DNA from 3 places in the Pseudomonas kulmbachensis genome. Region 3 is predicted to be linked to each of the others. Evidence: predicted binding sites of a transcription regulator. Region 3 holds the regulator's gene; each other region holds the start of a gene.

Region 1 (10,181 bases), 720 kb from region 3:
CGTTGGAGTCCATCACGCGCTCGTCGTTGAGCTCGTTGCGCTCCAGAGTGCCGGATTGACGCAAGAGTTTGTCTACCAGAGTAGTTTTACCGTGGTCAACGTGAGCAATGATGGCGATGTTACGTAGATTTTCGATCACTTGTGTATCTCGATCAGAGGATTCGGTGTGCTGACTGAGTCCAGGCAGCGATTAACAGTAGAGTCCGTGCAAGCCGTTACAGCTTGACGGTGGCGTCGGGGGGCCGGTGACGCAGGCCACAGGCATACAGCCCCGGGCTCTTAGCTCGGTCGATAAACGCGCACATTGGCATGTCCCTCACTGAGCAAATGGTGAGCATGCAGGCGACTCATCACGCCTTTGTCGCAATACAACAGGTACTGACGGGTGTCATCCAGTTCCTTGAAGCGGCTGTTCAGTGCATAGAACGGCAACGCTTGTACTTCGATGCCAGCCAGTTCCAGCGGTTGATCTTCCTGAGCATCCGGGTGACGGATGTCGATCACGATCTGGCCCGCCAGCACTTCGCTGACTTCTTCGACTTGCAAGTCCTGGCCCAATTCATCGATTACCCGATCAATCGGCACCAGTTTGGCCTGCTCAAGCGCTCGCTCAAGCACGGCCATATCGAACTGTTGTTCTTCGTACTCCACGCGGTTGCGTTTGGCGTGGGTCTTGGGGTTAACCGAAATAACCCCGCAATATTCAGGCATGTGCTTGGCAAAATCGGCCGTACCGATTTCAACCGCCTGATCAATGATGTCCTGCTTGTGGCTCGCAATCAGCGGGCGCAGCACCAATTTGTCAGTAGCCGAGTCAATCAGCGACAAGTTGGGCAGCGTCTGACTGGAAACCTGGGAAATCGCTTCACCGGTCACCAGTACTTCGATGTCGAGCCGCTCAGCGATACGGGTCGCTGCGCGCAACATCATACGCTTCAAAATGACACCCATATGACTGTTATCGACTTTGCCGAGAATTTCGCCCAAAACCTCTTCGAACGGAACGCTGACAAACAGCACGCGCTGCGAGCTGCCGTACTTCTTCCATATATAGTGCGCGACTTCCATCACGCCCAGTTCGTGGGCACGCCCGCCGAGGTTGAAGAAGCAAAAGTGGCTCATCAGGCCGCGACGCATGATCTGGTAGGCCGCAACTGTGGAGTCGAAGCCACCGGACATCAACACCAGGGTCTGTTCCAGAGAGCCCAGCGGGAAGCCGCCAATGCTGTCGTGCTGGCTGTGAATCACAAACAACCGTTGGTCGCGAATTTCGAAGCGGACTTCAATTTCCGGCTTTTTCAGATCAATTCCAGCCGCCCCACACTCACGACGCAGCTTGCTGCCGACGTATTTCTCGATTTCCATCGAGGTAAATGGGTGCTTGCCACCGCGTTTGCAACGTACGGAAAAGATCTTGCCTGCCAGCGCATCGCCGAAGTGCATTTTGCACTTTTCAACGACGTCATCGAAGTCGCCCAAAGGGTACTCGTCGACTTGCAGGAAATGCGCGATGCCCGGCATGCAGCTCAGGCGCTCGGTCATGTCTTTCAAGGCTTTAGGGTCACTTACGCGCGTTTGCAGCTCGATGTTGTCCCACACGCCCGTCACCACCACAGCCGGGTCCAGATCGCGGAGCACAGTACGGATGTTTTTAGCCAATTGACGGACGAAACGCATCCGAACCGGACGGCTCTTGATAGTGATTTCGGGGAAGACTTTAACGATTAGTTTCATGAAAACAGCGCGCGAGCAGCCTGCCAAAAAAGGGGGGCGCGGATTATAGCGGAAATTGCTCAAGGTTTAACCAGTTATCGTACAAACGGTTTTCAACGCACCAAAATGGAACATAAACCCCGGATTTCGCTTCATTTGAGTGCGATAAACGCCGCTAATCGGTAGTCTGCGACGCTAACCTGCTTGAGATTGGGGCATAAAACCCAAGTCGGGGCACTGGCATGCAATTTGCTCCCTTGTGAGGCAGGTTGCCTTGGCAGAGTATTCGCGCCGGCATCAACCACTTATCAAGGGCTCTCCACTACCAAGCCCTAAGCCACCCCGGAGGACACTATGTCGAAGTCGGTTCAACTCATCAAAGATCATGACGTCAAGTGGATTGATCTGCGCTTCACTGACACCAAAGGCACTCAGCACCACGTGACCATGCCGGCCCGTGATGCGCTCGATGAAAACTTCTTCATCGATGGCAAAATGTTCGACGGCTCCTCCATTGCTGGCTGGAAAGGCATCGAAGCGTCCGACATGATCCTGCTGCCAGACGACAGCACTGCCGTTCTGGATCCGTTCACCGAACAGCCAACGCTGATTCTGGTGTGCGACATCATCGAACCTTCGACCATGCAAGGCTATGACCGCGACCCACGCGCCATCGCTACCCGTGCCGAGGAATACCTGAAGTCCACCGGTATCGGCGACACCGTTTTCGTCGGTCCGGAGCCAGAGTTCTTCATCTTCGACCAGGTCAAGTTCAAGTCCGATATTTCCGGCTCCATGTTCAAGATCTACTCCGAACAAGGTTCGTGGATGTCCGACCAGGACGTGGAAGGCGGCAACAAAGGCCACCGTCCAGGCGTTAAAGGCGGCTATTTCCCTGTTCCGCCGTTCGACCATGACCACGAAATCCGTACCTCCATGTGCAACGCCATGGAAGAAATGGGCCTGGTCATCGAAGTTCACCACCACGAAGTGGCAACTGCCGGCCAGAACGAAATCGGCGTGCAGTTCAACACCCTGGTGAAAAAGGCTGACGAAGTTCAGACCCTGAAGTACTGCGTACACAACGTGGCAGACGCCTACGGCCGTACCGCTACTTTCATGCCTAAGCCTCTGTACGGCGACAACGGCTCGGGTATGCACGTACACATGTCCATCTCCAAAGATGGCAAGAACACCTTCGCTGGCGAAGGCTATGCCGGCCTGTCCGACACCGCCCTGTACTTCATCGGCGGCATCATCAAGCACGGTAAGGCCCTGAACGGCTTCACTAACCCGGCTACCAACTCCTACAAGCGTCTGGTACCAGGTTTCGAAGCTCCGGTAATGCTGGCCTACTCGGCTCGCAACCGTTCCGCGTCGATCCGTATTCCTTACGTGTCCAGCCCTAAGGCTCGCCGTATCGAAGCACGTTTCCCGGATCCAGCCGCTAACCCGTACCTGTGCTTCGCCGCACTGATGATGGCTGGCCTGGACGGCATCCAGAACAAGATCCACCCTGGCGATGCAGCTGACAAAAACCTGTACGACCTGCCGCCTGAAGAGGCGAAAGAGATCCCACAAGTTTGCGGCAGCCTGAAAGAAGCCCTGGAAGAGCTGGACAAAGGTCGTGCGTTCCTGACCAAAGGCGGCGTTTTCAGCGACGATTTCATCGACGCTTACATCGCCCTGAAAAGCGAAGAAGAAATCCAGGTCCGTACCTTCGTACACCCACTGGAATACGAGCTGTACTACAGCTGCTGATCCAGTAACGCTCGCGCAAGCGGCGTGACCTGAAAAAAGCCTCCTACGGGAGGCTTTTTTTATGCGCAACGTCTTACACCAGCCTCAGCAATACCCGGTCAACTTCTCACTCACACCTGACAGCCACCCCAAAGCGCGATCTGTAGTTTGAGCCGACTTCTCAAACGGACGCTGCCATGACACCTGCACACACACCCTCAAAGCCTTGCTCCTGCCCCTCGCCTGCCTCGCGTTGCTCGGGTGCAGCAACAAACCACCCGGTGTACAGGTTGAGCAGCTGCTCAAGACCGGCGAAACCTGGGATGGCACTGCTTACGCCCCGTACCCCACCGGCCAGCCTGAAATTACCGTTGTCAAAATCACCATTCCCGCCAACACCACACTCAATTGGCACGAGCACCCCATGCCTAATGTGGCCTATGTGCTGTCAGGCGAGCTGCAGGTTGAAACCAGGGACAGCCAACAAAAAATCACCGTACGCCCAGGTGAAGCCCTGCCCGAAGTAGTGCAGACCTCCCACCGCGGAACCAGCGGTAACAAGCCCGTTGAGCTGATCGTATTTTATGCCGGTGGCAGCGGCATGCCCCTGTCCCGGTAAGCACCTCGCGGGTAGCTCTTCCCTGGAGCTGCCCCACTTGATCAGCCCAACTGTGGGAGCGAGCTTGCTCGCGAAGGTCCCAAGAGCCACGGTTATCCAGCAAGCGCGCGGTATTGTTCACGACCTTCGCAAACAAGATCGCTCCCACAGAGTGACTGAACAATATTGCCGTACAGCTGGTATTTTGAAGGGACTGAATCTATTCAGCCTCAATGCACTATATTGGTGCAGTAGCTGTTCAGAATGTTCACTTGCCAGCCCAATTTGGTTCAAAACCGCTCGCAACCTGATCAAGAGCGCTACCTAACCGGGCTCAAAGCCCCTATTTCAGGCGATTCGCGCTTCTTTTCAGAGCCTTGGTTTGTTTTTTGCATTTTCCTTGCACCAGCGCCTCACCCGCGCACGCAATCCGGGACCGGCCCATGACCATCAGTGACGCCCTGCACCGACTGTTACTCGATAACCTGACCACTGCCACGCTTTTACTCAATGCCGATTTACGCCTTGAGTACATGAACCCGGCGGCGGAAATGCTGCTGGCGATCAGCGGACAACGCAGTCACGGGCAATTCATCAGCGAGCTGTTCACCGAGTCCACCGAAGCTCTGCATTCCTTGCGCCAAGCGGTTGAACAGGCCCACCCGTTCACCAAGCGCGAAGCCATGTTGACCTCGTTAACGGGCCAGAACCTGACGGTGGATTACGCCGTAACGCCAATCTTGAGCAATGGCGACACCATGCTGCTGCTCGAAGTCCACCCACGCGACCGCCTGCTGCGCATCACCAAAGAAGAAGCCCAGTTGTCCAAACAGGAAACCAGCAAGATGCTGGTGCGCGGGCTGGCCCATGAAATCAAGAACCCGCTGGGTGGCATTCGCGGTGCAGCGCAGTTGCTGGCCCGCCAGTTGCCCGACGAAAGCCTGCGCGACTACACCAACGTGATCATCGAAGAGGCCGACCGCCTGCGTAATCTGGTCGACCGCATGCTGGGCTCCAACAAACTGCCTTCGCTGGCCATGACCAATGTTCATGAAGTGCTGGAGCGCGTATGCAATCTGGTTGAGGCCGAGACACAGGGCAGCATCACTTTGGTGCGTGACTATGATCCGAGCCTGCCCGACCTGCTGATCGACCGTGAACAAATGATCCAGGCAGTACTCAATATCGTGCGCAACGCGATGCAGGCCATCGGCAGCCAGAACGAGCTGCGTCTGGGCCGCATCAGCCTGCGTACCCGCGCCATGCGCCAGTTCACCATTGGTCATGTGCGCCACCGACTGGTCACCAAAATCGAAATTATCGACAACGGGCCGGGCATCCCGGCCGAGTTGCAAGACACCCTGTTCTTCCCGATGGTCAGCGGCCGCCCTGATGGCACCGGGCTGGGCCTAGCCATCACGCAGAACATCATCAGTCAGCACCAGGGGTTGATCGAGTGTGAAAGCCACCCCGGCCACACACTCTTCTCGATCTTTCTACCACTGGAACAAGGAGCCGCATCGACATGAGCCGAAGTGAAACCGTGTGGATCGTCGACGACGACCGTTCTATCCGCTGGGTCCTGGAAAAAGCCTTGCAACAGGAAGGCATGACCACACAAAGCTTCGACAGCGCCGATGGCGTGATGAGTCGCCTGGCTCGCCAGCAGCCCGATGTCATTATTTCCGACATCCGTATGCCTGGCTCCAGCGGCCTGGACTTGCTGGCCAAGATTCGCGAACAGCACCCCCGTCTGCCCGTGATCATCATGACCGCTCATTCCGACCTGGACAGCGCCGTGGCCTCCTATCAAGGTGGTGCGTTTGAATACCTGCCCAAGCCATTTGATGTCGATGAAGCCGTATCACTGGTCAAACGTGCCAACCAGCACGCTCAGGAACAACAAGGCCTGACAGTGGTTCCAGCACTGGCCAGAACCCCGGAAATCATCGGCGAAGCGCCGGCGATGCAGGAGGTGTTCCGCGCCATTGGCCGCCTTAGCCATTCAAACATCACGGTTCTGATCAACGGCGAGTCGGGCACGGGCAAGGAGTTGGTGGCCCACGCCCTGCACCGCCACAGCCCACGGGCCGCGTCGCCGTTTATTGCGTTGAACATGGCAGCGATCCCCAAGGACCTGATGGAGTCCGAACTGTTCGGCCACGAAAAAGGTGCCTTCACCGGAGCCGCGAACCTGCGCAGGGGCCGTTTTGAGCAAGCCGATGGCGGTACGCTGTTCCTGGATGAAATCGGCGACATGCCTGCCGACACCCAAACCCGTCTGCTGCGGGTTCTGGCCGATGGCGAGTTCTACCGGGTTGGCGGCCACACGCCGGTCAAGGTCGACGTACGGATCATCGCTGCTACCCACCAGAACCTCGAAACCCTGGTACAGGCTGGCAAGTTTCGCGAAGACTTGTTCCACCGTCTGAACGTGATCCGCATCCATATCCCGCGCCTGTCGGACCGTCGCGAAGACATTCCGACCCTGGCCCGGCACTTTCTCAGCAGCGCCGCGCAAGAGCTGTCCGTGGAGCCCAAGCTGCTGAAGGCCGAAACCGAGCAATACCTGAAAAACCTGCCGTGGCCAGGCAACGTGCGCCAGCTTGAAAACACCTGCCGCTGGATCACGGTAATGGCTTCGGGCCGCGAAGTGCATATCAGCGACTTGCCGCCCGAACTGCTGAACCTGCAGCAGGACACTTCTCCAGTGACCAACTGGGAGCAAGCGCTGCGCCAGTGGGCCGACCAGGCGCTGGGCCGTGGCCAGTCCAATTTGCTCGACAGTGCAGTGCCTACCTTTGAGCGCATCATGATCGAGACCGCGCTCAAGCACACCGCAGGCCGACGCCGCGATGCCGCCGTGCTGCTGGGCTGGGGCCGCAACACCCTGACTCGCAAAATCAAGGAACTGGGCATGAAGATCGATGGCGACGAGGATGACAGCGACGAAGCTTAAGTACCTGCCACACACCTTCCCTGTGGGAGCGGGCTTGCTCGCGATAGGAGTGACGCGGTTTTCCTGTAAAACCGCAGTGATGCCATCGCGAGCAAGCCCGCTCCCACAAAAGCCTGACCGCACCACCCTAAAGCAACCCGCACTATTAACGCGCACCGCTCTAAATCAATGGTTACAGCCACACCACCCGAGAAACCAGTCACACCAAACGCAAAAGCCCCGGATTCCGGGGCTTTTGCGTATGCATCAGGCAGTTTTTACAAAAAATCAAAACCTGGCACGCCCCCTGCAATACCTATAACAAGCAACAACGCTTTAGGGGACCTTGATACAGGCAGGTCAAGACTCCCCACTTTTACACCCGCAGCCTTGATGCCTTTTGCATCAACGCGCACACCGCTTTTGGGGAACCCGGTACAGGCAGGCTGGAATTCCCTCTTTTATTACTCGCGCAGGTTCACCTGCAATCGCCAGCGCCCATCCTGCGGCGCACCGGCCCAGTCACCCTGCAAGGGGCGGGCCGCCACCAGAGTCAGCAACAACCCCCCATCAGTACGCCGCAGCCGCCAATTCACATTCTTGCCGTTAAGCATCAGCTGGCCGTTCTGAAGCTTGCCCTTGGCATCAAACAACAACCCCAGCGTGCCGTCGACCAGCTCACCATGCCACTTGGGCTCGTCGTTGAACCACACCACCAGGCCACCCGCGAGCACGTCCACCTGTTGCAGTTCAACCGGCGTTGGCGCGGTCAAACGACCGATCATCATCCCGACCATCACACCGACTATCGCCAAAGAACCTAAAACCCGCGGCCATAGTTTCGGTCGCGGGTCTTCTTCAGGCGTAGAATGCTGCCCATCTTTAAGTTCGGAGCCGTGCATGTTTCACGTCATCCTTTTTCAACCAGAAATTCCGCCGAATACCGGCAACATTATCAGGCTGTGCGCCAACAGCGGCTGCCACCTGCATTTGATCGAGCCTATCGGTTTTGAGCTGGACGACAAGCGCTTGCGCCGGGCCGGGCTCGATTACCACGAGTACGCGCCGCTCAAGCGCCATGCCGACCTGGCCAGTTGCCTTGAAAGCCTGGGCCACCCGCGCCTGTTTGCCTTTACCACCAAAGGCTCCAAGCCGTTTCACGACGCGCAGTTTGCCGAGGGCGATGCGTTTATCTTCGGCCCGGAGAGCCGTGGCCTGCCACCCGAAGTGCTCGATGCACTGGATGGCGAACATCGCCTGCGCCTGCCGATGCGCGAAGGCTGCCGCAGCCTGAACCTGTCCAACACCGTGGCGGTTGCCGTGTACGAAGCCTGGCGGCAACTGGGTTTCAAGTAATTCACATCCCGTTATCTGTGGGAGCGAGCCTGCTCGCGAAGGCGTCAAGAACTGGTGATTCAACATCACCCGCGCGCTATCGTTAACGAACTTCGCGAGCAGGCTCGCTCCCACAGAGTCTTCGACATACCCAAAAAAAAAAGCGCCCTCAGGCGCTTTTTTTGGCAACGACTGTTTATTGAACAGTCGGCGAGCCTTCTTCCTGCATGCGCTGCAATTCTTGCGCGTACAGGGCATCGAAGTTCACCGGAGCCAGCATCAGTGCCGGGAACGAGCCACGAGTTACCAGGCTGTCCAGGGTTTCACGGGCATACGGGAACAGGATGTTCGGGCAGAACGCGCCCAGGGTGTGGTTCATCGACGCTGGATCAAGGTTTTTGATCAGGAAGATGCCAGCCTGCTGAACTTCAGCAATAAACGCCACTTCGTCACCGTTTTTCACGGTAACCGACAGGGTCAGAACCACTTCGTGGAAGTCACCTTCCAGTGGCTTTTGACGAGTGTTCAGATCCAGGCCAACGCTCGGTTCCCACTGCTGACGGAAGATCGCCGGGCTTTTTGGGGCCTCGAACGACAGGTCACGCACGTAGATGCGCTGCAGGGAGAATTGTGGAGCGGAGTCTTCATCGCTAACAGCAGCGGTGTTCTGTTGGTCAGTCATCACAGATCCTTGTTGATCTTGGGGCTTATAGAGAATGAGAGTCAGACGTTCAGCAGCGCATCCAATTTACCTGCGCGTTCCAGAGCAAACAGGTCATCGCATCCGCCAATATGCTTGTCGTCGATCCAGATTTGCGGGACCGACGTACGACCTGCCTTCTGAGCCATCTCGGCACGTATCTGAGGCTTGCCGTCGACCTTGATTTCTTCGAAGGCAGTGCCCTTTTTCTCAAGCAGAGCCTTGGCCCGCATGCAGTAAGGGCAGTAGTCGCTGGAGTAAACGATGACCTTGGACATGCTTACTTCACCACTGGCAGGTTGTCGGCGCGCCAGCTGGAGATGCCGCCAGACAGCTTGGCCGCGTTGTGACCAGCCTTGAGCAGCTCACGAGCGTGGGAGCCCGAATGCTGGCCCTGAGCGTCAACCAGGATAATGGTTTTGCCCTTGTGCTTGTCCAGCTCGGCAATGCGCGCCATCAGCTTGTCTTGTGGAATGTTCAGTGCACCCACGATGTGGCCGGCAGCAAAGTCCTTGGCCGGACGAATATCAATCACCACGCCTTCGTCGCGATTGACCAGACCGGTCAGCTCGCCAGTGCTGATGCTGCGCCCGCCACGGCTTATTTCGTGGGTGATCAGCAACGCCAGCAGGATGACAAACGCGCCTACAAGCAGGTAGTGAGAAGTCGCAAATGCAATCAGGTGCTCAACCATCAGAAGGTTCCAGGGTCGTAAAATGTGGGCCAGTATACACAGCCACCTTGGTCGGCCAAACCCCGCCCGGCGGTGACGCCACATGAACTTCGCTTTAAACTGCGCGTCCTCTTCATACCTTCTATTAAACCAGCCACGAGTGGGATCTATGACTACCACGCCTAAACCTTTGGTCCTGATCATCCTGGATGGCTTCGGTCACAGTGAAAGTCACGAATACAACGCCGTTTATTCGGCCAAGAAACCGGTGCTGGATCGTCTTTGCGCGAGCATGCCAAACGGCCTGATCTCAGGTTCGGGCATGGATGTCGGCCTGCCGGACGGCCAGATGGGCAACTCCGAGGTTGGCCACATGAACCTGGGCGCCGGCCGCGTGGTGTATCAGGATTTCACCCGCGTCACCAAATCGATCCGTGATGGCGAGTTTTTTGAAAACCCGACCATCTGCGCCGCTGTCGACAAG
Region 2 (10,181 bases), 790 kb from region 3:
CGTGTCGCTTTTAGAGCCCGAGAACATGTAGTTGCCCGCGGTATCCTTGCTGTTGAGCAGGCTGAACACCTGATCTTCAATGCTACCCAGCTCATTGGCGATGGCCATGCGGTCGGCGTCGCTTTTGCCGCTGCCCGCCCCCAGAGCCAGTTCACCGGCCTTCTGCAACGCGGTGTTGATGCTGTCGAGCACCGCTTCCTGAGCGCCCAACGAGGCCTTGATGCTGTTCATATTGGCGGAGTACTGGCCCAGCATGTCTTTTTGCTGTTGCAGTTGCAGCAAGCGCGCTGCGCCCACCGGGTCATCCGCGGCAGTCTGAATTCGCACGCCGGAATCGATCTGGCCCTGGGTCTTGATCACCGACGAGAAGTTGTTCTGGTAGGTGGCGCTGGTCGATTCAAAAAACTGCGAGGTAGAAATACGCATCGTCGCGGGCTCCCTTAAAGACTGTTGATCAGCGTGCTGAAGGTTGCTTGCGCCGCTTTGATGATCTGCGACGAGGCTGTGTAGTACTGCTGGAACTTGACCAGATTGGACGCTTCTTCATCCAGGTTGACCTGGGACACCGAGTTGCGCACTTCCTTGGCATAAGCCAACGCCGCGCCGTTGGCGGTGCCGTCGACAGCGGCCTGGCTGGCCTTGCCGCCGACCTTGGAAACCAGCTGGCTGTAGGAGGTGCCCATGCTGACGCCGCCGGTGCCGTCCTTGCCTACACCCACAGTGGCTTTGGTTTGCAGGCCCAGCAGCTCATTGGCGTTGCGGTTATCGGCCTTGCCGTCCTTGTTGAACTTGATATCAAAACTGTCGCCCTTGCCCGGCGAACCGCTGATAACCGTGTCAAAACCTACCTGAGTGGTGGTGCCGTCAGCATTGGTGACTGGCACATTGATCGTGACCTTATTGTCCTGGCCCGGCACGATGCTACCTGTGCCGATTTCCTTGCCTGCTTCGTTCAGCACCCGGTAGCTCTGTGTACCGTCGGCTGCGGCCTCGTCAAATGCGATGCGCACCGGCATCGCGCCTTCGATATCACTTTGCGCCTTGCCCAGATTGACCCCGCCATAAATATCCAGCGCCGACGACAGGCTCAAGCCGCCCACCGCGCCAGTACCGCTGTTGGAGCTGCCCGCCCCGGCCACCAGTGGTCCGGCAAACGCCAACTTATTGGCATCGCTCATTTGCACGCCGATATTGCTCGCGCCGCTGCGGGTGGGGCTGACCTTGAATACGTCACCAGCGGTCATGGGCCCGCCCTTGAGGTCCAGGGTGAAGCCGTCGATCACTTTGGCCGGGGTTGCCGCGCTGTCGAACGAGCCCATATCGGTGCCATCCGAGCGCTTGACCGAATACTCGGTCGCGCTGGTAAACGTCACCTGATAGTCGTAGGCCGTCAGGGCGCCACTGTCGGCGATGCTGACATTGAAGTTACCCGCGCCAATATTGCCGGTCGCCGCCTGGCTGCGCTGGGTAATGGCCTTGTCACTGTTGATGCTGTTGAACATCGACGAACCGAATTCGCCGTTGGCATCCAACCCCTGCCCCAGCTGTTTGTTGATCGCATCGGCGACCACAATGGCGGTGCGCCCCAAATCGTTCATCGCCGGGGCCAGCACATCGTCGCGATAGCGCAGCAGGCCGCCGATCTTGCCGCCACTGAGCACCGAGCTCACATCGGAGCTCGACTGCTGGTAATTGATCTGGATGCTGTACTGGCTTTTATCGACCTTGCCCGGCACCGCCGACAGGGTATTGGAGGTGGTGCCCTGCACCAGCGCCTGACCGGTGCCCAGGGTGATGTCGTAAACGTTGTCGTGTTCCTGAACGCTCACTCCGACCAATTCGTTAAGGGTGCGTACGGCTTCGTTGCGCGCATCCAGCAGGTTGTTTGGCGTGTTGCCGGCGGTAGTCGCCTGGGCAATCTGCTTGTTCAGCGAGGCAATGGTGGCCGTGTGCTGATTGACCATCGAGGTCAGGGTGTCCAACTGGCTGTTGATGCCTTCGTTCTGCTGGTTCAGCTGGGACGAGATCGAGTTGAAACGGTTGCTCAGGGTTTGTGCGCTGGTCAGCAGCAGCTGGCGTGCCGACACATCACCGGGCGCGCTGGCAGAGGTTTGCAGCGAACTGAAGAAGCTGCTGAGCGCGGCCGAAACACCGGTATTTTTATCCGACAGCAGTTTGTCGACCGTGCCGATCTGATCGAGATAGGCCTGGGCATCGCCATTGAGCGAAGTGGTGGTTTGCAACTGGGCGTCGAGGTAGGAGTTGTACACCCGGCGCACGTCAGCCAGGGTGGTGCCGGTGCCGATAAACACCCCGCCCACTTGCTGCGAAGCGCCACTGCCCTGGACGATTTGCTGACGCGAATAGCCCGAGGTATTGGCGTTGGCAATGTTATTGCCGACCGTCGCCAATGCGCCCTGGCTGGCGTTCAGCCCCGACATCCCGATGTTGATCAAACTCGCCATGGTTCAAACCTTATAAATTCGTGAGAGAACCCGTCGAGGCGTAGCTCTGGTAGGTTTTCATTTGCTTGGCTATCTGCGAAATCTTGCTCGCGTACTCAGGGTCGGTCGCGTAACCGGCCTTCTGCAACTCGCGCACAAACTGCTCCGGTTTATCGGCAGCGTTGAGCACTTCTTTATAACGATTGTTGCTCTGCAGCAGCGTGACCAGATCGTGGAAGCTGTCTTGATACGAATCGTAGGAGCGGAAGTCCGCTGTCTCCTTGACCATCTGCCCGCCCTTGAACTCACTGGTAATAGCCCGCGCCTGCGCGCCCTGCCAACTGCCGGTGGCCTTGATGCCAAACAGGTTGTGGCTGCTGCTGCCATCTTGCTGGCGCATTACCGATTTGCCCCAGCCGGTTTCCAGTGCCGCTTGCGCCACCAGATACAGCGGGTCGACACCGATACGGGCGGCGGCCTGCTGGGCCATCGGCAGCATGGTGGCGACAAACGCATCCGGAGAGCCGAACGCTTGCTTGGCCGGAGCCAGTGGTGGCTGCGCTATGGCACGCCCGTAAATCTGCATCCGCCCATGCGCGCCGCTGGCGCTGAGCATCGGCTGGCGGCCGCCCTTGAGCACCGCATCCAGCCCCGGCGAGGTACGCCCCGGCACGCTGCCGGTATTAAGGGTCGAGCGCGCAGGGTCGGCTGACGGCACGATCCCGGCCAGCAGGCGATCCGTGAGTTTGCTCGGCAATGCCAATCGCCGCTGATTGAGCATGGCCATATCGTTTTTGTGCCCGCCCTCTGCCGCAGTCGGCGCGACGGCGACTCGCGAGGCCCACAGCGCACGCTGGCCACTGGAGCGGACAAAGGGGCTGTCCGTGCTAGTGACTGCCGGAGTTTTGACTTCGGTGTTCAGCGCCGTGATGGCCGTAGCCTCCCCCGGCACTGCGGATTTGTTTTTCGACATCTGGCGCATCAATACGTCGGCCAGGCCGATACCGCCGCCCTGGCGGGACAGGGTCACCGACAGTTGCTGGTCGTACATTTCCTGATATTGCTTGGCCGCAGGGGTGTTGAGCGGATTGTCCTTGCCCAGCACTTCGTTTGCCGAGCGCATGGACTTGAGCATTTCGTTGAGGAACAGCGACTCAAATTCCTGCGCAACCTTGCGCATATTCGCGTCGCTTTCGCGGTCGCCGACCTTCAGGTTGTTCAGCCGATTAAGGTCGGTAAACGCCCCGGAATCGCTGCCACTGACTACTCCACTCTTACGCATGTCCATGACGTCGGCCTCAGATCACGATCAGGTCGGCTTGCAGGGCGCCAGCCTGCTTCAGCGCTTCGAGAATCGCCATCAAGTCCCCTGGCGCCGCACCCACCTGATTCACCGCACGCACGATTTCATCCAGCGTAGTGCCCGGGCCAAACTTGAACATTGGCTTGGCTTCCTGCTGGGCGTTAAGGCGCGAGCGCGGCACCACGGCCGTCTCGCCATTGGACAATGGGCCCGGCTGGCTGACGATAGGGTCTTCGGTGATGGTCACGGTCAGGCTGCCGTGAGTCACGGCGGCTGGCGAAACCTTGACGTTCTGGCCGATCACGATAGTGCCGGTGCGCGAGTTGATGATGACCTTGGCCACCGCCTGCCCCGGATCGACTTCAAGGTTTTCCAGGATCGACAGGTAATCGACACGCTGGCTTGGGTCCAGCGGCGCAGTCACGCGGATCGAACCGCCATCAATCGCTTGTGCTACGCCAGGGCCGAGCAGGTCGTTGATCTTGTCCACTACCCGCTTGGCCGTGGTGAAGTCCGAGCGGTTGAGGTTCAAAGTCAGGCTGTTGCCCTGATTGAAACCGCTCGGCACTGCTCGTTCAACCGATGCACCACCCGGAATGCGCCCGGCAGACGGAACGTTGACGGTGATTTTCGAGCCGTCGCGGCCTTCGGCGTCAAAGCCGCCAACCACCAGGTTGCCCTGGGCGACCGCATACACATTGCCATCGATACCCTTGAGCGGTGTCAGCAGCAGCGTGCCGCCGCGCAGGCTTTTGGAGTTGCCGATTGAGGACACGGTGATATCGATCACCTGCCCCGGCTTGGCAAATGCGGGCAGATCGGCGCTGATCGACACTGCCGCAACGTTTTTGAGCTGCACATTGCCCGAGCCCGGCGGCACCTTGATCCCGAACTGCGACAACATGTTGTTGAAGGTCTGCAGGGTGAACGGGGTTTGCGTGGTCTGGTCGCCCGTACCATTCAACCCGACCACCAGGCCATAACCAATCAATTGGTTGGAGCGCACGCCAGAAATGCTGGCGATGTCTTTCAACCGCTCGGCATGGGCGCCCAGGGAGGTCGACAACAGCAATACGGCTGCCAGCAAATGCTTGAGGTTGGGCATGGTGAAGTTCATCACTAAAAAGGAAACAACGGGCTAAGGAAGAAGCGGTCGAACCAGCCTGGCTGACTCGCATCGGCAAACGAGCCGGTCCCCGAATAGGTAATGCGCGCATCGGCCACGCGGGTCGAAGACACGGTGTTGTCGGTGGAGATGTCATCCGCCCGCACCAGACCGGCAATGCGTACCAGCTCGTCACCCGTGTTCAGGGTCATCCACTTCTCGCCGCGCACGGCGATGATGCCATTGGGCAACACGTCGGCCACGGTCACAGTGACCGAGCCGGTCAGGCTGTTGCCCTGCCCGGCCTTGCTGTCGCCCTTGGTCGCACGGCTGCCGCTGTAACCGGCGTTTAGGCTCAGGTCGCCACCGCCCAGCGGGTTATTGGTGGTCATGCCGCTGCCGAACAACGAGGTCAGGCCGATGCTGGTGTTGCTGTTTTTACCGATCGCCGAGTTGGCGTTTTTGCTCGCCTGAGTCTTCTCGTTCAGGGTGATGGTAATGATGTCGCCAATGCGGAACGCCTTGCGGTCGCTGTACAGGTTCTGCTCGAAACCGGCCTGGTAAATCGAGCCGTTGTTGGCCGCTGCCGGCAGCGGCGTGCGCGGCAGTACAGGGGCGTAGTACGGATCGTTAGGCCGCGGTGGCGGACTGACGCAACCGGCCACAAAGGTAATGGCGCCCAGTGCCAGAACAGAAAACAAGCGCTTCATGAGCTCTCCCGCTATTTCACGTAATTACAGGTTTTGCGTAACGAACGACAACATCTGGTCAGCGGTGGAGATCACTTTTGAGTTCATCTCGTAGGCGCGCTGAGTGGTGATCATGTTGACCATTTCTTCCACGGTGCTGACGTTCGAGGTCTCCAGCATGCTTTGCATGGTCAGACCAAAACCGTTGAGGCCAGGTGTACCAATTTGCGGTGCGCCGCTGGAGGCGGTTTCCAGGAACAGGTTGCCGCCCTGGGACTGCAAACCGGCCGGGTTAATAAAGTCGGCGGTCTGCACGTTGCCGATCACCTGCGCGGCCGGGTTACCGGCAATCGTCACCGACACGGTGCCGTCCTGGCCTACGGTGAAGGTCTGCGCATCGGCAGGCACCACAATCGCCGGTTCCAAGGCAAAACCGCTGGCGGTGACGATCTGGCCGTTAGAGTCCAGGTGGAATGTACCGTCGCGGCTGTAGGCCGTAGTCCCATCGGGCTGCATGATCTGGAAAAAGCCCCGGCCATTGATCGCCATATCCAATGGCTGATCAGTGGTTTGCAGGCTACCGGCGGCAAAGTTCTTTTGCGTGCCGACGATGCGCACCCCGGTGCCCACTTGCAGACCCGAAGGCAGCTCGCTGTCCTGGGTCGATTGGGCGCCAGGCTGGCGCTTGATCTGATAGAGCAAATCCTGGAACTCGGCGCGATCACGTTTGAAACCGGTGGTCGACACGTTGGCCAGGTTGTTGGAAATGGTGGTCAGGTTGGTGTCTTGTGCAGCCAAACCGGTTTTTGCAACCCACAGTGCTGGAAGCATGGTGCTCTCCTCGCGCGCCGGTTTTTCGGCGCTGCGTTCAAGTAATTAGCTGATGGACAAGACGCGAGTCATGGCCTGATCGTCTTCTTTGGCGGTGTTCATCATTTTGATGTGCAGCTCGAACTGCTTGGAAAGTGCCAGCACCGAGGTCATTTCATCGACGGCATTGACGTTGCTCGCCTCCAGAAACCCCGAGACCACTCGCACGTTGGCATCTGCCACAGCAGGCTGGCCGTCGCTGGTGTGGATCAAGCCGTCCAGGCCCTTGGTCATGGTTTTCAAGTCCGGCTGGACCAGCTTGATCCGGTCCACTTGCGCCATGACGCGTGGGCCTTCGCCCTGGGCGCGGATGCTGATGGTGCCGTCCTGACCAACCTCGATCTGCTGCTGGGGCGGCACTGCAATCGGCCCACCGTTGCCCATGATCGGCATGCCATTGCCAGCACGCAGCATGCCAAGGGCGTCCACGTTCATGCTCGCGGTGCGCACATAGGCTTCGCTGCCGTCAGGAGCCTGCACGGCCAGCCAGCCATCGCCGGACACGGCCACATCCAGGTCACGGCCGGTCTCGATCATGGCACCGGGGCTGAAATCGGTTGCCGGGCGCTCAGTCAGGGCAAAGGCCCGCGCCGGAAAGCTGTCGCCAAACACCGGCATCGAACGCGCCTGCTCCAGGTCACGCTGAAAACCGTTGGTCGAGATGTTCGCCAGATTGTTGGCATGCGCCTTTTGCGCCAGTGCGTTCTGACTGGCGCCGGTCATTGCCACATAAAGGTACTTGTCCACAGTCTTTCCTCTGTCTGACGGACGCTTGCCGCCCACCGCTGTACTGCGGTGGTTAAAGCAATTTGCGCACCAACTATTTTTTGACGGTGGGAAAGGCCGGTTTGACCGGGCTGGAGGGAGATTGGCGGACGAGGCGAGAAAGGGAAAAGACGTAAATACGGCGGGGTTCTGCCGGTAGCGGCAAGGCATGGTCTGCCAGACAACGCACAACCTGTGGGAGCGAGCCTGCTCGCGAAGGCCGTTCGCGAGCAGACAACGCTCCCACGGTTCTACTGCTTCGTCTTGATAATGTCGTGCTCGCGCAGTTTGTTGGCGATGGTGGTGTGGGAAACCCCCAGCCGCTTGCCCAGCAATCGGCTGCTCGGGTGCTCGGAATACAGCTGCTCCAGCACCGCCTTCTCGAAACGCCCGACAATCTGCTCCAGGCCGCCCTCCATCGAAAACTCACCCAACGGCTGGCGTACGCCGTAATCCGGCAAGCGAATATGCTCGGCCTTTACCATCCCGCCATCACACAGCGAAACCGCCTGAAACAACACGTTCTCCAGTTGGCGCACGTTGCCCGGCCAGTGGTAGTGGCTCAGGCGATCCATGGCCGCAGGCGCCAGACGCGGCAGCGGGCAACCGATTTGTCGGCTGGCCTGATCCAGAAAATGCTCGACCAAAGGCTCAAGTCCGTCCAGGCAATCACGCAGCGGCGGGATGTGCAGCGACAGCACGTTGAGCCGGTGGTAAAGGTCCTGGCGGAACTCACCTTTGGCACACAACTCGGACAGGTCGACCTGGGTGGCGCACATAACCCGCACATCCAGATACACCTCTTCATCGCTGCCGACACGCCGGAAGCAGCCGTCCTGCAAAAAGCGCAACAGTTTGACCTGCAAACGCGGGCTCATTTCACCCACACCATCGAGAAACAACGTACCGCCCGCTGTCAGTTCCAGCAGGCCGAGTTTGCCTTCGGCGCGCGCCCCTTCAAACGCTCCGGGGCCATAACCGAACAGCTCGGTTTCGGCCATCGACTCGGGCAGGCCAGCACAGTTGAGCGCCATCAATGGCGACTGGCCACGGGGGCTGGCCAGGTGACAGGCGCGGGCCAGCAGCTCCTTGCCGGTCCCGGTTTCGCCTTCTATTAACAGTGGCGCGTCCAGTGGCGCCATGCGCCGGGCTTCACGCACCACGGCGGCCATGACTTTCGAACTCTGGAAGATACTGTCAAAACCGCGCAACTCCTGTTTGCGCACGTTGTAGATTTGCTCGCCCACGCGGTCAGCGCGGTGCAGGGTAAGGACTGCGCCCGCCATCGCCTCGCTTTCATCGTGCTCCAGTTGCAGCGGTGCAATGTCCGCCAGATACACCAGCCCCTTGATCTTGACCCGCAAGCCATTGATCCGCGACTTGTTGGCCCGCACCAGTTCGGGCAGGTCAAAATCTTCGGCGTAACGCGACAGGGAAATCCCCGGCACCTCGTCGACACGAACCCCGAGCAACTGCGCGGCGGCACGGTTGGCGGCAACGATGCAACCGCCCATATCAATGGACAACACCGGAAACTCCAGCGCCCCGAGCAAGGCATTGAGTTCCATATGCCTGCGTTCGCTGGGCATCAAACCTACGCGCTTGACTCCGAATACCCCGGCGATGGTTTCAAACTTCGGACGCAGGGCCTGGAATTGCAGGTTGATCAAATTTGGGCAGTACAGGTAAATCGCATTGCCCTGATCGCCCCCCACCTCGCCCCGCTTGACGTTGATGCCATAGGCAACCAGCAGGTTGAGAATGTCGCGAAGAATGCCAATCCGGTTTTGGCAGTGGACTTTGATGCGCATGGGCAGGGCTCGGGAATAACTAACAATGGAGATCCAGTGTGGGAGCGAGCCTGCTCGCGAAGGCCTCAAGAGCGCCTTTCGCGAGCAGGCTCGCTCCCACAGAGAAGTTTTCCTACTTCAGTGGCATTTCATCGTCACGATTTTGTGACAGTTTTGCTGTCGGTTACTCAGCAATGACAGAGCAACCATCACATCGTAACGATTACTTTACGAATTAGACGCATCATCCCAGCATTACTGGCTTAAGGCTAGCTGTACGACGCAATCACTTGGGGTATCACTAAGGCATCGCAACAACGCCGAATAATAAAAACGATTTCCTTGCGGAGAGCCCCATGAAGCAAACGAAATACGTCGCCCGTGAGCCGGATGCCAATGGCTTTATCGACTACACACCTGCAGAACACGCGGTGTGGAACACGCTGATTACCCGTCAGTTGAAACTGCTGGAAGGCCGCGCCTGCCCTGAGTACATGCAAGGCATCGAGAAGCTTGGCCTGCCCCACGACAGAATCCCGCAACTGAGCGAAATCAATCAGGTATTGGGCGCCACCACCGGCTGGCAAGTTGCCCGCGTACCCGCGCTGATCCCCTTCCAGACCTTCTTCGAATTGCTGGCCAATAAGCAGTTCCCGGTAGCGACCTTTATTCGCACCCCCGAAGAGCTGGATTACCTGCAAGAGCCCGATATTTTCCACGAGATCTTCGGCCATTGCCCGCTGCTGACCAACCCGTGGTTTGCCGAGTTCACCCACACCTACGGCAAGCTGGGGCTGCAAGCGAGCAAGGAACAGCGCGTGTATCTGGCCCGCCTGTACTGGATGACCATCGAGTTCGGCCTGGTCGACACCCCTGAAGGCAAGCGCATTTATGGTGGCGGGATTCTTTCATCGCCCAAAGAAACGGTTTACAGCCTGTCGTCAGAACCGGAACATCAGGTGTTCGATCCGCTGGAAGCCATGCGCACGCCGTATCGCATCGATATTTTGCAGCCGCTGTATTTTGTCCTGCCGGACTTGAAGCGACTGTTTGACCTGGCCCACGAAGACATTATGGGCATGGTCGAAAAAGGCATGACAATGGGCCTGCACGCGCCAAAGTTCGCGCCTAAACCCAAAGCGGCTTAACCCGACTTTTTATACTTACATCAATAAAAACCGAATTCAGGAATCCACCATGAACGCACTGAACCAA
Region 3 (10,181 bases):
AGCTAAGCGCGAGTCATATGGGGCTTGCGCCGTACTCTGTAGCCGCTGAGGAGCTTCGCGAGGCTGCGTCCGGCTGCGCAGCAGTCGTAAACCATACAACCTGGGTATATCAGAGTTTTAACCATTGCCGGGTTTACGAGGACTCTGTCCTCGGACGCAGCCTCGTTCTACTCGTCAGCTGCTACAGATCGCAATCGTTGCAAAAACTCCGTAGCCGCAGCGAGGCTGCGATGGGTTGCGCAGCATTTGAAGGGCCTTCGGCCCTTTTCGCAGCCTCGTACCTCGACAGCGGCTACAGGTTTTACTGCGCCGCTAGTCATAGTTGAGCGATAGCGGGATGGAGTAGCTGCCTATCCCCGTCGTACCATCGCGTCACTGCTCAGATTACGCACCATGACACTGGCTTCTTTTTTATTTCCTTCAAATACTGCTCTGGTTGAATTGAGCGTAATTGAGGCCTCTGCTTGACTGTACAGAAACACGGTAAACAGAACGGCGACTATGTTCAAACTTTGAAATAACATATTAATAGTCTCGGTGCGCGTGTGAAAGTTAAGGAAAGGCAGAGGTCTTTCTTTGTTTTTACTTAGTCGTAAATAAACGTAAAAGCCATGCTTGCATTGGCAGCGCCAGCCGCCAGTGATATGCCGTTTTTGATGTGTGCGGCGCACAGATCTATTGTTGCAGTGGCCGCACCCGTGCCATTAACCGTGGGTGGTGTAGTTAGACGATTACCAACATCAATATTAAAAATCGTGTTGTTGTTGTCCATCAGCTACCTCTAAGGGTGTAGGAAGCTGCAGTGGGTACTGAGTGAATACGAGGTAGATGATAGGTTTCTGGCTGCAGTACGGATGTGGGATGAGACCCTATTACTTGTAAGGATTTTCCTAATACTTCTATGGCCAGCAGTAGCACCACCGGCGGAGTGAGATTTTTCTCAGGCAATAAAAAGACCGCGATCAATGATCGCGGCCTTGCGGATCCGGGAACAGGGCTCTAAGCCATCATCAGGCTTGTTTTGATAATCAATATCGCTTAATAATGAATCTCATTATCGAGTGAGCTTGGGTCATGAGTTCAGCCTTGCGTGAAGGGCCGTATCTAGAAAGCTGGCGTTGGATGAGCCGCCAGATCCGTTGCGGGCTGGCGCCGAACGAGCCACGCCTGATCGAGCATTATCTGGCTGAAGGCCGCTATCTTGCGGGCTGCACGGCGACCTCGCCGTGGATGATTGCCGTAACTACCTTCCGGCTGCTGCTGGACACCGCAACCGACACCGCGCTGCCGTGGCACTGGCGCACTCAGTGTCTGGACCACGCGTGGCGCCCGCTGCGCGACCTCGAAACCCAAGCCCTATGTAACTGCCGACTCAAGCGCTGGCAAAGCTGTGCCTGGCAGTTGGCGACCTGCGAGCTCGAGCCTTCAATTTCTTTAACAGAACTGGTGCAAGGATTTCCTGATGAGTAACACTCGTATCGAACGTGACAGCATGGGCGAATTGCACGTACCTGAGGCGGCGCTCTATGGCGCACAAACCCAGCGTGCAGTCGACAACTTCCCCATCAGCCATCAACGCATGCCAGCGCAATTCATTCGCGCACTGATTCTGGCCAAGGCCGCAGCCGCCCAAGCCAACATTGAACTCAAGCAAATCAGCGCTGCCCAGGGCGAGGCCATAGTCGAGGCCGCCCAGATTCTGCTGACCGGTGACTTTATGGAGCACTTCCCGGTGGATATTTTCCAGACCGGATCGGGCACCAGTTCCAACATGAATGCCAATGAAGTGATCGCAACGCTTGCCACGCGGCTGCTGGGTGAGCCGGTTAACCCCAACGATCACGTCAACTGCGGGCAAAGCAGCAACGACATTATCCCGACCACCATCCATGTCAGCGCGGCTCTAGGCTTGCACGAGCAACTGCTGCCCGCGTTGACGCATCTGGTGCAGGTTATCGAGCACAAAGCCGAGCAGGTTCATCAGTACGTCAAAACCGGCCGTACGCACTTGATGGATGCCATGCCCGTGCGCATGAGCCAGGTGCTCAACGGCTGGGCGCAACAGCTCAGGGCTAATATCGAGCATTTGCACAATCTGCAGCCTGCGCTGCAATCGCTGGCGCAGGGCGGTACGGCGGTGGGCACCGGGATTAACGCGCACCCGCAGTTTGCCGCTTTGTTCAGTCAGCAGCTCACGGCCCTGACCCAGGTGAAATTCACTCCGGGCAAAGACCTGTTTGCCTTGATTGGCTCGCAGGACACGGCCGTGTCGGTGTCGGGGCAACTCAAGGCCACTGCGGTTTCGCTGATGAAAATTGCTAACGACCTGCGCTGGATGAACTCAGGTCCCTTGGCAGGCCTGGGCGAGATCGAGCTTGAGGCCTTGCAGCCGGGCTCTTCGATCATGCCGGGCAAGGTCAACCCGGTGATTCCGGAAGCCACGGCAATGGTCGCAGCTCAAGTGATCGGCAACGACACGGTGATCACTATCGCGGGGCAGTCCGGCAACTTTGAACTGAACGTGATGTTGCCGGTAATTGCCCAGAACCTGTTGAGCAGCATCGAGCTGCTGGCCAATTCCAGCCGCCTGTTGGCCGACAAGGCCATCGCCAGTTTCAAGGTCAACGAGGGCAAGCTTAAAGAAGCGCTGGCGCGTAATCCGATTCTGGTGACGGCCCTGAACCCGATCATTGGTTATCAGAAGGCTGCCGAAATCGCCAAGACCGCCTATCAACAAGGCCGCCCGGTGATTGATGTGGCCCTCGAATACACCGACCTGCCACGCAGCCAGCTTGAGGTCTTGCTCGACCCCGAGAAGTTGACTGCAGGCGGCGTTTAACGCATCGACACTGCTTTGGAGGCTCACATGGAACACTGGAAACGCACGATCGAAAGAGCCAATCGCTGTTTCGCCGAGGGCGAGCTGGTCGATGCGCGGGAGCATTACTTGCAGGCGCTGGCGCTGGCACAAGTTCTGTTCGAGCGCTGGAGTGATGCCGACGAAGCAGTAGCGGCTTGTGTCATTTCGCACCACAACCTGGCGGATCTGCACCTGCGGCTCAACCAGCCGGAGGAGAGCGTCGAGTACCTCTGCGCGATCCACCAGCGTTTATTGCAAACCATGCAGAACGCTCGCCTGTCGTCGGCCTTGCGTGAAGCAGCGTTGCGTCAGAGCAGTAAAACCTATGTTGAGCTTTTGAACTTTATCAGTGAGCACGGTGAGTACCCGCGCTCCAATCTTTTACTCAAAAGCAACCTGGCTCAGAGCAGCCATGAATATTCGACAGTTAGCGGCCATCACTTGGGAGCACATTGATATGACTTACACCTTGCCTGCCTTGCCTTATGCCTACGACGCGCTCGAGCCGCACATTGATGCGCAAACCATGGAAATCCACTACACCAAGCATCACCAGACCTATATCAACAACCTGAATGCGGCGGTGGAGGGCACGGAGTGGGCCCAGTGGCCTGTGGAAAAACTGGTGGCCAGTGTTAATCAGTTGCCCGAAAAGCTGCGGGCAGCGGTGATTAACCAAGGTGGCGGGCATGCCAACCATTCGCTGTTCTGGGAAGTTATGAGCCCTCAAGGCGGTGGCAAGCCCGAAGGTGAGTTGGCCAAGGCGATTGATCAGCAACTGGGCGGGCTGGAGACCTTCAAGGAGAACTTCACCAAGGCAGCGCTGACTCGTTTTGGTAGTGGCTGGGCCTGGCTGAGTGTGACCCCGCAAAAAACACTGGTGATCGAGAGCAGTGGTAACCAGGACAGTCCGTTGATGAATGGCAATACGCCGATTCTCGGGCTGGACGTATGGGAGCACGCCTATTACCTGCGCTATCAAAACCGTCGCCCGGAATACATCAATGCGTTTTACAACGTGATTAATTGGCCTGAAGTGGCGCGTCGCTATCAAGCAGCGATTGGCTGAGCCCACTCAAAAGGATTCAGGCGGATTATGGGCACGCAAATATTGGCGGTAGGTGGCGTGCGGATGTTTCGCTATGCCCTCGGCACGCTCTTGCTACTGGCGGGCACAGCCTTGCTGGTAGCCAAGGGTTTGGTCTGGCTGGATCTGGAGCCGAAACTGTTGCGGGCGCTGCAGGGCGGTTCGCTCTGTGCGCTGGGCACTGCATTGGGTGCGGTGCCGGTATTGGTCATTCGTAAAATGCCGGTGGCGGTCAGCGATACCTTACTTGGCTTTGGTGCCGGGGTGATGTTGGCGGCCACGGCCTTTTCGCTGATTGTGCCGGGGATTGCTGCCGCTCAAGGCCTGGGGTTGTCGCCCTGGTCTTCCAGCGGGCTGATCAGTCTGGGCATCATGCTGGGCGCTTTCTGCCTGTTTCTGGTGGATCGCAAGGTCTCGGGTGTCGGGCCGGAGGTGTTCGCCAGCCGCCCAGGCGAGCCGGTTATTGCACCGCGGATCTGGTTGTTTGTGATTGCGATTGTGGCGCACAACATTCCCGAAGGCATGGCGGTCGGGGTGTCGGCGGGGGGCGGTATGCCTGATGCCGATAGCCTGGCGATGGGCATAGCCTTGCAGGATGTGCCTGAAGGGCTGGTGATTGCCTTGGTGCTGGCAGGGGCGGGCATGTCGCGGGTCAAGGCGTTCCTGATTGGCGCAGCCTCCGGTCTGGTTGAGCCGGTGTTCGCGGTGCTCTGCGCTTGGCTGGTCAATCTGGCTGAGGTGTTGTTACCGTTGGGGCTGGCATTGGCGGCAGGGGCGATGCTGTTGGTGGTCACGCAGGAGGTGATCCCGGAGTCGCGGCGCAATGGTCACGAAAAACTGGCGAGCCTGGGGTTGTGTGTTGGCTTTTGCCTGATGATGGTGATGGATACGGCGCTTGGGGCGTAGTCGCAGCCTTCGTTCCTCGCCGGCGACAAGGCGAGCAAAACTCCTGTAGCAGTTGACGAGTAGAACGAGGCTACGTTCGGCTGCGAAGCAGCCGTAAAACCATTCAGCCTTGGTGTTTCAGATAAATCGCGTATACCGGGTTTACGACGATTGCATCGCCGAACGCAGCCTCGTGGAGCTCGTCAGCTGCTACGAGCAATTGCGTCGCTTTGCTCACTCACCCTCATCAAAGAAGTTGTTGATCAGTTTGGCCAGTGCATCCAGAGCTTCCTGCTCCTGCTCACCTTCGGTCATCAGGTGGATGGTGGTTCCCTTGCCCGCAGCGAGCATCATCATGGCCATGATGCTTTTGCCATCTACCATTGATTCAGGAGTACGACCCGCCCGGATCTGACATGGGAACTGCCCTGCGATACCGACGAACTTTGCTGATGCCCGGGCGTGCAAGCCCAGTTTGTTGATGATTTCAATTTCCAGTACAGGCATCGCGGGGTAGATCCTTCAAGTAAGGTCGCGGTGGCGAACCTGGACGTTCTTCAGAGTTTCTTGCAGGCATTTGCCCAAGCGTTCGGTCAGGTACACCGAGCGGTGATGCCCGCCCGTGCAGCCAATACCAATCGTTACATAGGCACGATTACTGGCAGCAAAACGCGGTAGCCACTTCAACAGGTAACTGGAGATATCCTGGAACATCTCTTCGACATCGGGTTGTGCTGCCAGATAGTCGGCAACCGGTTGGTCGAGTCCCGATTGCTCGCGCAGCTCGGGTTTCCAGTACGGGTTAGGCAGGCAACGTACGTCAAAGACCAGATCAGCATCCACTGGCATCCCGCGCTTGAAGCCAAACGACTCAACCAAAAAGGCAGTGCCGGGTTCAGGCTTGTTCAGCAGGCGCAACTTGATGGTGTCACGCAACTGATACAAGTTCAGATTGGTGGTGTTGATGGTCAGGTCTGCGAGGTCAACAATTGGCCCGAGCAGTTGGGTTTCGTCTCGAATAGCTTCGGCAAGTGAGCGGCTTGCGCTGCTGAGCGGGTGACGGCGACGTGTTTCCGAGAAGCGCTTGAGCAAGGTTTCTTCGTCGGCGTCCAGGTACAGAACATCGCACTGGATATGCCGATTACGAACCTCTTCAAGCAGTTGGGGGAAACGTGACAAGTGGCTCGGCAGGTTTCGCGCATCGATCGATACGGCCACCAGCGGCTGCGCCAATTCGGTGTGAATCAGCGCACGCTCGGCCAGTTCCGGCAGCAAGCCGGCTGGCAGGTTGTCGATGCAGTAGAAGCCGTTATCTTCAAGGACGGCGAGGGCTGTACTTTTACCGGAGCCGGAGCGTCCGCTGACAATTACTAAGCGCATGATTAATGACCGTTCTGTACGTCCAGAACAACCTGATACAACGCTTCGTTGCTGGATGCGTTACGCAGTCTTTCGCGAACGTCTTTACGATCGAGCATGCTGGCAATCTGCCGGAGCAGTTCCAGGTGTGCATCGGTTGCCGCTTCTGGCACCAGCAAAACGAACAGCAGGTCGACCGGCGCGCCATCGATGGCGTCGAAATCTATAGGGGCGTCGAGGTGAAGCAAGGCGCTGACTGGCGACTCACAGCCCTTGAGGCGGCAGTGGGGTATGGCGATGCCGTTACCAAAACCGGTAGAACCCAGTTTTTCACGGGCGATAAGGCTCTCAAAAACATCCTGCATTTCGAGACCAGGCACTTCGCGGCTGATCAGGTTGGCAATGTGTTCGAGTGCGCGCTTTTTACTGCCGCCCGGCGCGTTCACCAAGGAACGGCCGGGGGTCAGGATACTTTCAAGTCGGATCATGGGTAGGGAGTATTAACGACCGGTCGCGCCCTGGAGCAGGCTTTGGGTCTTTTCCTTATGCTTTTTCAGTTGGCGATCAAGCTTGTCAGTGAGCAGATCAATGGCGGCATACATGTCGTCATGCTCGGCGTTGGCAACGACTTCTCCTCCATGGATGTGCAAGGTGGCTTCGATCTTCTGTTTAAGTTTTTCGACCGCCATCGTTACCTGTACGTTGGTAATCTTGTCGAAGTGACGCTCCAGTCGGTCGAGTTTTTCGCCGATGTAAGCGCGTAGCGGTTCGGTGACTTCCAGTTGGTGTCCACTGATGTTGACTTGCATACAGTTTCTCCTTTGATGCCATTGCATAAAGCGGCAGGCCGAGCAGCCTGCCACTGAAACGCTGGGGTCCGTGGCTTACATCAACCGCTTACGTTCGCTTGAAGGCGCTATCCCTAGGGATTCGCGGTACTTGGCGACGGTGCGACGGGCTACCTGAATACCTTGTGCCTCCAGTAAACCAGCGATCTTGCTGTCACTCAACGGCTTTTTCTGATTTTCAGCCGCAACCAGTTTTTTGATGATGGCACGGATCGCGGTGGAGGAGCATTCGCCGCCTTCGGAGGTGCTGACGTGGCTGGAGAAAAAGTACTTAAGCTCATAAATACCGCGGGGGGTATGCATGAATTTCTGCGTAGTTACTCGCGAAATCGTTGATTCGTGCATGCCGACAGCTTCTGCGATGTCATGCAGTACCAACGGCTTCATGGCCTCGTCGCCATATTCCAGAAAGCCGCGCTGATGCTCGACGATTTGGGTAGCCACTTTCATCAGGGTTTCGTTGCGGCTTTGCAGGCTTTTGATGAACCAGCGTGCTTCCTGCAACTGGTTGCGCATAAAGGTGTTGTCGGCACTGGTGTCGGCGCGGCGCACGAAACCCGCGTATTGCGGGTTGACCCGCAAGCGTGGCACGGACTCTTGATTGAGTTCTACCAGCCAGCGTTCGTTGTCCTTGCGTACGATCACGTCAGGTACGACGTACTCGGCTTCGCTGGACTCGATTTGCGAGCCAGGGCGCGGGTTGAGGCTTTGCACCAGCTCAATGACCTGGCGCAGCTCGTCTTCCTTGAGCTTCATGCGGCGCATGAGTTGGCTGTAGTCGCGCGCGCCCAGCAGATCGATGTAGTCAGTGACCAGGCGTTTGGCTTCGTTCAGCCAGGGTGTCTTGGCCGGGAGCTGACGCAATTGCAGCAGCAGGCACTCGCCCAGGTTGCGCGCACCGATGCCAGATGGCTCGAATTGCTGAATGCGGTGCAGAACGGCTTCGATTTCATCGAGCTCAATGTCCAGTTCCGGATCGAACGCTTCGAGAATTTCCTCGAGGGTTTCGTCCAGGTAGCCCTGGTTGTTGATGCAGTCGATAAGGGTCACGCCGATCAGTCGGTCGGTGTCAGACATCGGTGCCAGGTTCAATTGCCACAGCAGGTGACTTTGCAGGCTTTCGCCAGCAGAGGTGCGGGTGGTGAAGTCCCACTCGTCATCGTCGTTGCTTGGCAGGCTGCTGGCGCTGGTCTGGTAGATGTCTTCCCAGGCGGTATCGACTGGCAGTTCATTGGGAATGCGGTCGTTCCAGTCGCCTTCGTCCAGGTTATCTACAGTTTGCGCAGATTCCTGGTAAGTCGGTTCCTGAACGTCGGTATTGGGTTTTTGCTCGATGTTGTCGGCCAGGGGGTCTGCATTGTCGAAGTCGTCGCCTTCTTCCTGGCGTTCGAGCATCGGATTGGACTCCAGGGCTTCCTGGATTTCCTGTTGCAGGTCGAGGGTCGACAATTGGAGCAGGCGGATGGCCTGTTGCAGCTGAGGTGTCATCGTCAGCTGCTGGCCCATTCTCAAGACTAGCGATGGTTTCATGGCAGGGGCTTAACACCTTATTCGCCGGCGCACATGGCGCCATCCACTACAGGGCGCGTGAGCGCCAAACATAAGCAAATTATATGCCTGAAACCGATGCGTTTGCCTAGGGGGTGCTCAGATTAGTTTTTTGCTTGCGCAACTAATCGAGAGCGCTCCCCATCGAGCGCCTGGATAATAAAAATCATGCGGACTTTTTTCTGTCCTTGGCGCTCCGGCAACACGCTATATCCTGGCCTTACAAGCGGAATTCATTGCCCAGATACACTTCTCTCACCAACTTGTTGGCAAGAATCGTTTCAGCATCACCTTCGGCAATAAGTTGGCCGTCGTTAACGATATAAGCGGTTTCGCAGATGTCGAGGGTTTCGCGCACGTTGTGATCAGTGATCAGTACGCCAATGCCCTTGGCTTTGAGGTGGTAGATGATTTGCTTGATGTCGCCGACCGAGATCGGGTCAACCCCGGCAAAGGGTTCGTCGAGCAGGATGAACTTGGGGGCGGTGGCCAGTGCCCGGGCAATTTCTACTCGGCGACGCTCGCCGCCCGACAGGCTCATGCCCAGGTTGTCGCGGATGTGGTTGATGTGGAACTCTTGCAGCAAGCTTTCCAGCTCTTTGCGTCGACCTGCCTTGTCGAGTTCCTTGCGGGTCTCGAGGATCGCCATGATGTTGTCGGCTACCGACAGCTTGCGAAAAATCGAGGCTTCCTGCGGCAAGTAACCAATACCGGCGCGTGCGCGACCGTGCATCGGCTCATGGCTGACGTCCAGGTCATCGATCAGGACGCGGCCCTGATCGGCATGTACCAGGCCGACAATCATATAGAAGCACGTGGTTTTGCCCGCGCCGTTAGGGCCGAGCAAGCCCACGATTTGCCCGCTGTCGATCGACAGGCTGACATCACGTACTACCTGACGGCTCTTGTAGCTTTTGGCCAGATGCTGGGCTTTCAGAGTTGCCATTACTGGGCCTTCTTCTTGGGCTGGATCACCATGTCAATGCGTGGGCGAGGTGCTGTGACCTGGCTGCCATTGGCGCGACCGGCGCTGGCGACTTGTTTCACCGTGTCGTAGATGATTTTTTCACCTTCGGTGGTGTTGCCGTCGTTGATGACTTTAGCCTTGTCGATCAGCACGATGCGGTTTTGCGGCGCATGGTATTGAATGGTAACGGCATAAGCCTGAACCGGCTTGGGGTCCGTGGCTTTCTGCAGTTGCTCGAAGTAAGCCAGGTTGCCGACGGAAGTAACCACGTCGATCTCGCCCGCGCTATTGCGAGTAATGGTGACGGTGTTGCCAGTGATTTTCATCGAACCCTGGGTGATGATTACATCGCCCTTGTAGGTGGCAACGCCTTGCTTGTCATCCAGTTGGGCTTCGTTGGCCTGGATGCGGATAGGTTGCTCGTTGTCGTTCGGCAGAGCCCAGGCGCTCACGCTTCCCAGTGCTGCGCTCAAGCTGAGCAATAAAGGGAGGGTTTTAACGAGACTCATACTGTCCTCTTACGTTGGACAGCAGGTCCATCCTGCCGTCTTTCAAATATGCTTTCATGCCCTTGCCGGTCGTTACGCCGCCAGCACCGTCGATTCTAACGTCTCGCTCGGTCTGCGC

The links. Region 3 encodes sigma-54, which starts transcription at its own class of promoters, with help from an activator protein. Its sites were predicted from a motif close to ANTGGCATNNANNTTGCTNT; they were not measured.
Region 1: glnA (glutamate--ammonia ligase) is a predicted target of sigma-54. The motif match lies at 1,950-1,969, and genes of this name have one in related genera.
Region 2: U5A05_RS16485 (flagellar basal body rod protein FlgF) is a predicted target of sigma-54. The motif match lies at 7,213-7,232, and genes of this name have one in related genera.

The regions. Positions count from the first base shown of each region.
Region 1 is NZ_OY817088.1:5,053,873-5,064,053, forward strand. It holds gene typA (translational GTPase TypA) at 1-139, opposite strand, end outside; gene thiI (tRNA uracil 4-sulfurtransferase ThiI) at 280-1,734, opposite strand; gene glnA (glutamate--ammonia ligase) at 2,068-3,474, shown strand; gene U5A05_RS23045 (cupin domain-containing protein) at 3,680-4,072, shown strand; gene glnL (nitrogen regulation protein NR(II)) at 4,495-5,580, shown strand; gene ntrC (nitrogen regulation protein NR(I)) at 5,577-7,010, shown strand; gene U5A05_RS23060 (hypothetical protein) at 7,454-7,891, opposite strand; gene U5A05_RS23065 (tRNA (cytidine(34)-2'-O)-methyltransferase) at 7,890-8,345, shown strand; gene secB (protein-export chaperone SecB) at 8,521-9,006, opposite strand; gene grxC (glutaredoxin 3) at 9,048-9,302, opposite strand; gene U5A05_RS23080 (rhodanese-like domain-containing protein) at 9,305-9,718, opposite strand; gene gpmI (2,3-bisphosphoglycerate-independent phosphoglycerate mutase) at 9,867-10,181, shown strand, end outside.
Region 2 is NZ_OY817088.1:3,549,489-3,559,669, forward strand. It holds gene U5A05_RS16455 (flagellar hook-associated protein 3) at 1-426, opposite strand, end outside; gene flgK (flagellar hook-associated protein FlgK) at 441-2,465, opposite strand; gene flgJ (flagellar assembly peptidoglycan hydrolase FlgJ) at 2,476-3,732, opposite strand; gene U5A05_RS16470 (flagellar basal body P-ring protein FlgI) at 3,743-4,852, opposite strand; gene flgH (flagellar basal body L-ring protein FlgH) at 4,867-5,562, opposite strand; gene flgG (flagellar basal-body rod protein FlgG) at 5,587-6,372, opposite strand; gene U5A05_RS16485 (flagellar basal body rod protein FlgF) at 6,418-7,158, opposite strand; gene U5A05_RS16490 (sigma-54-dependent transcriptional regulator) at 7,428-8,987, opposite strand; gene phhA (phenylalanine 4-monooxygenase) at 9,323-10,114, shown strand; gene U5A05_RS16500 (4a-hydroxytetrahydrobiopterin dehydratase) at 10,164-10,181, shown strand, end outside.
Region 3 is NZ_OY817088.1:4,337,774-4,347,954, reverse strand. It holds gene pmbA (metalloprotease PmbA) at 1-6, shown strand, start outside; gene U5A05_RS20135 (hypothetical protein) at 587-772, opposite strand; gene U5A05_RS20130 (FagA protein) at 1,075-1,470, shown strand; gene U5A05_RS20125 (class II fumarate hydratase) at 1,463-2,839, shown strand; gene U5A05_RS20120 (DUF2753 domain-containing protein) at 2,867-3,316, shown strand; gene U5A05_RS20115 (superoxide dismutase) at 3,318-3,929, shown strand; gene U5A05_RS20110 (ZIP family metal transporter) at 3,957-4,853, shown strand; gene U5A05_RS20105 (HPr family phosphocarrier protein) at 5,067-5,339, opposite strand; gene rapZ (RNase adapter RapZ) at 5,355-6,212, opposite strand; gene ptsN (PTS IIA-like nitrogen regulatory protein PtsN) at 6,215-6,679, opposite strand; gene hpf (ribosome hibernation-promoting factor, HPF/YfiA family) at 6,692-7,000, opposite strand; gene U5A05_RS20085 (RNA polymerase factor sigma-54) at 7,076-8,569, opposite strand; gene lptB (LPS export ABC transporter ATP-binding protein) at 8,808-9,533, opposite strand; gene lptA (lipopolysaccharide transport periplasmic protein LptA) at 9,533-10,063, opposite strand; gene lptC (LPS export ABC transporter periplasmic protein LptC) at 10,050-10,181, opposite strand, start outside.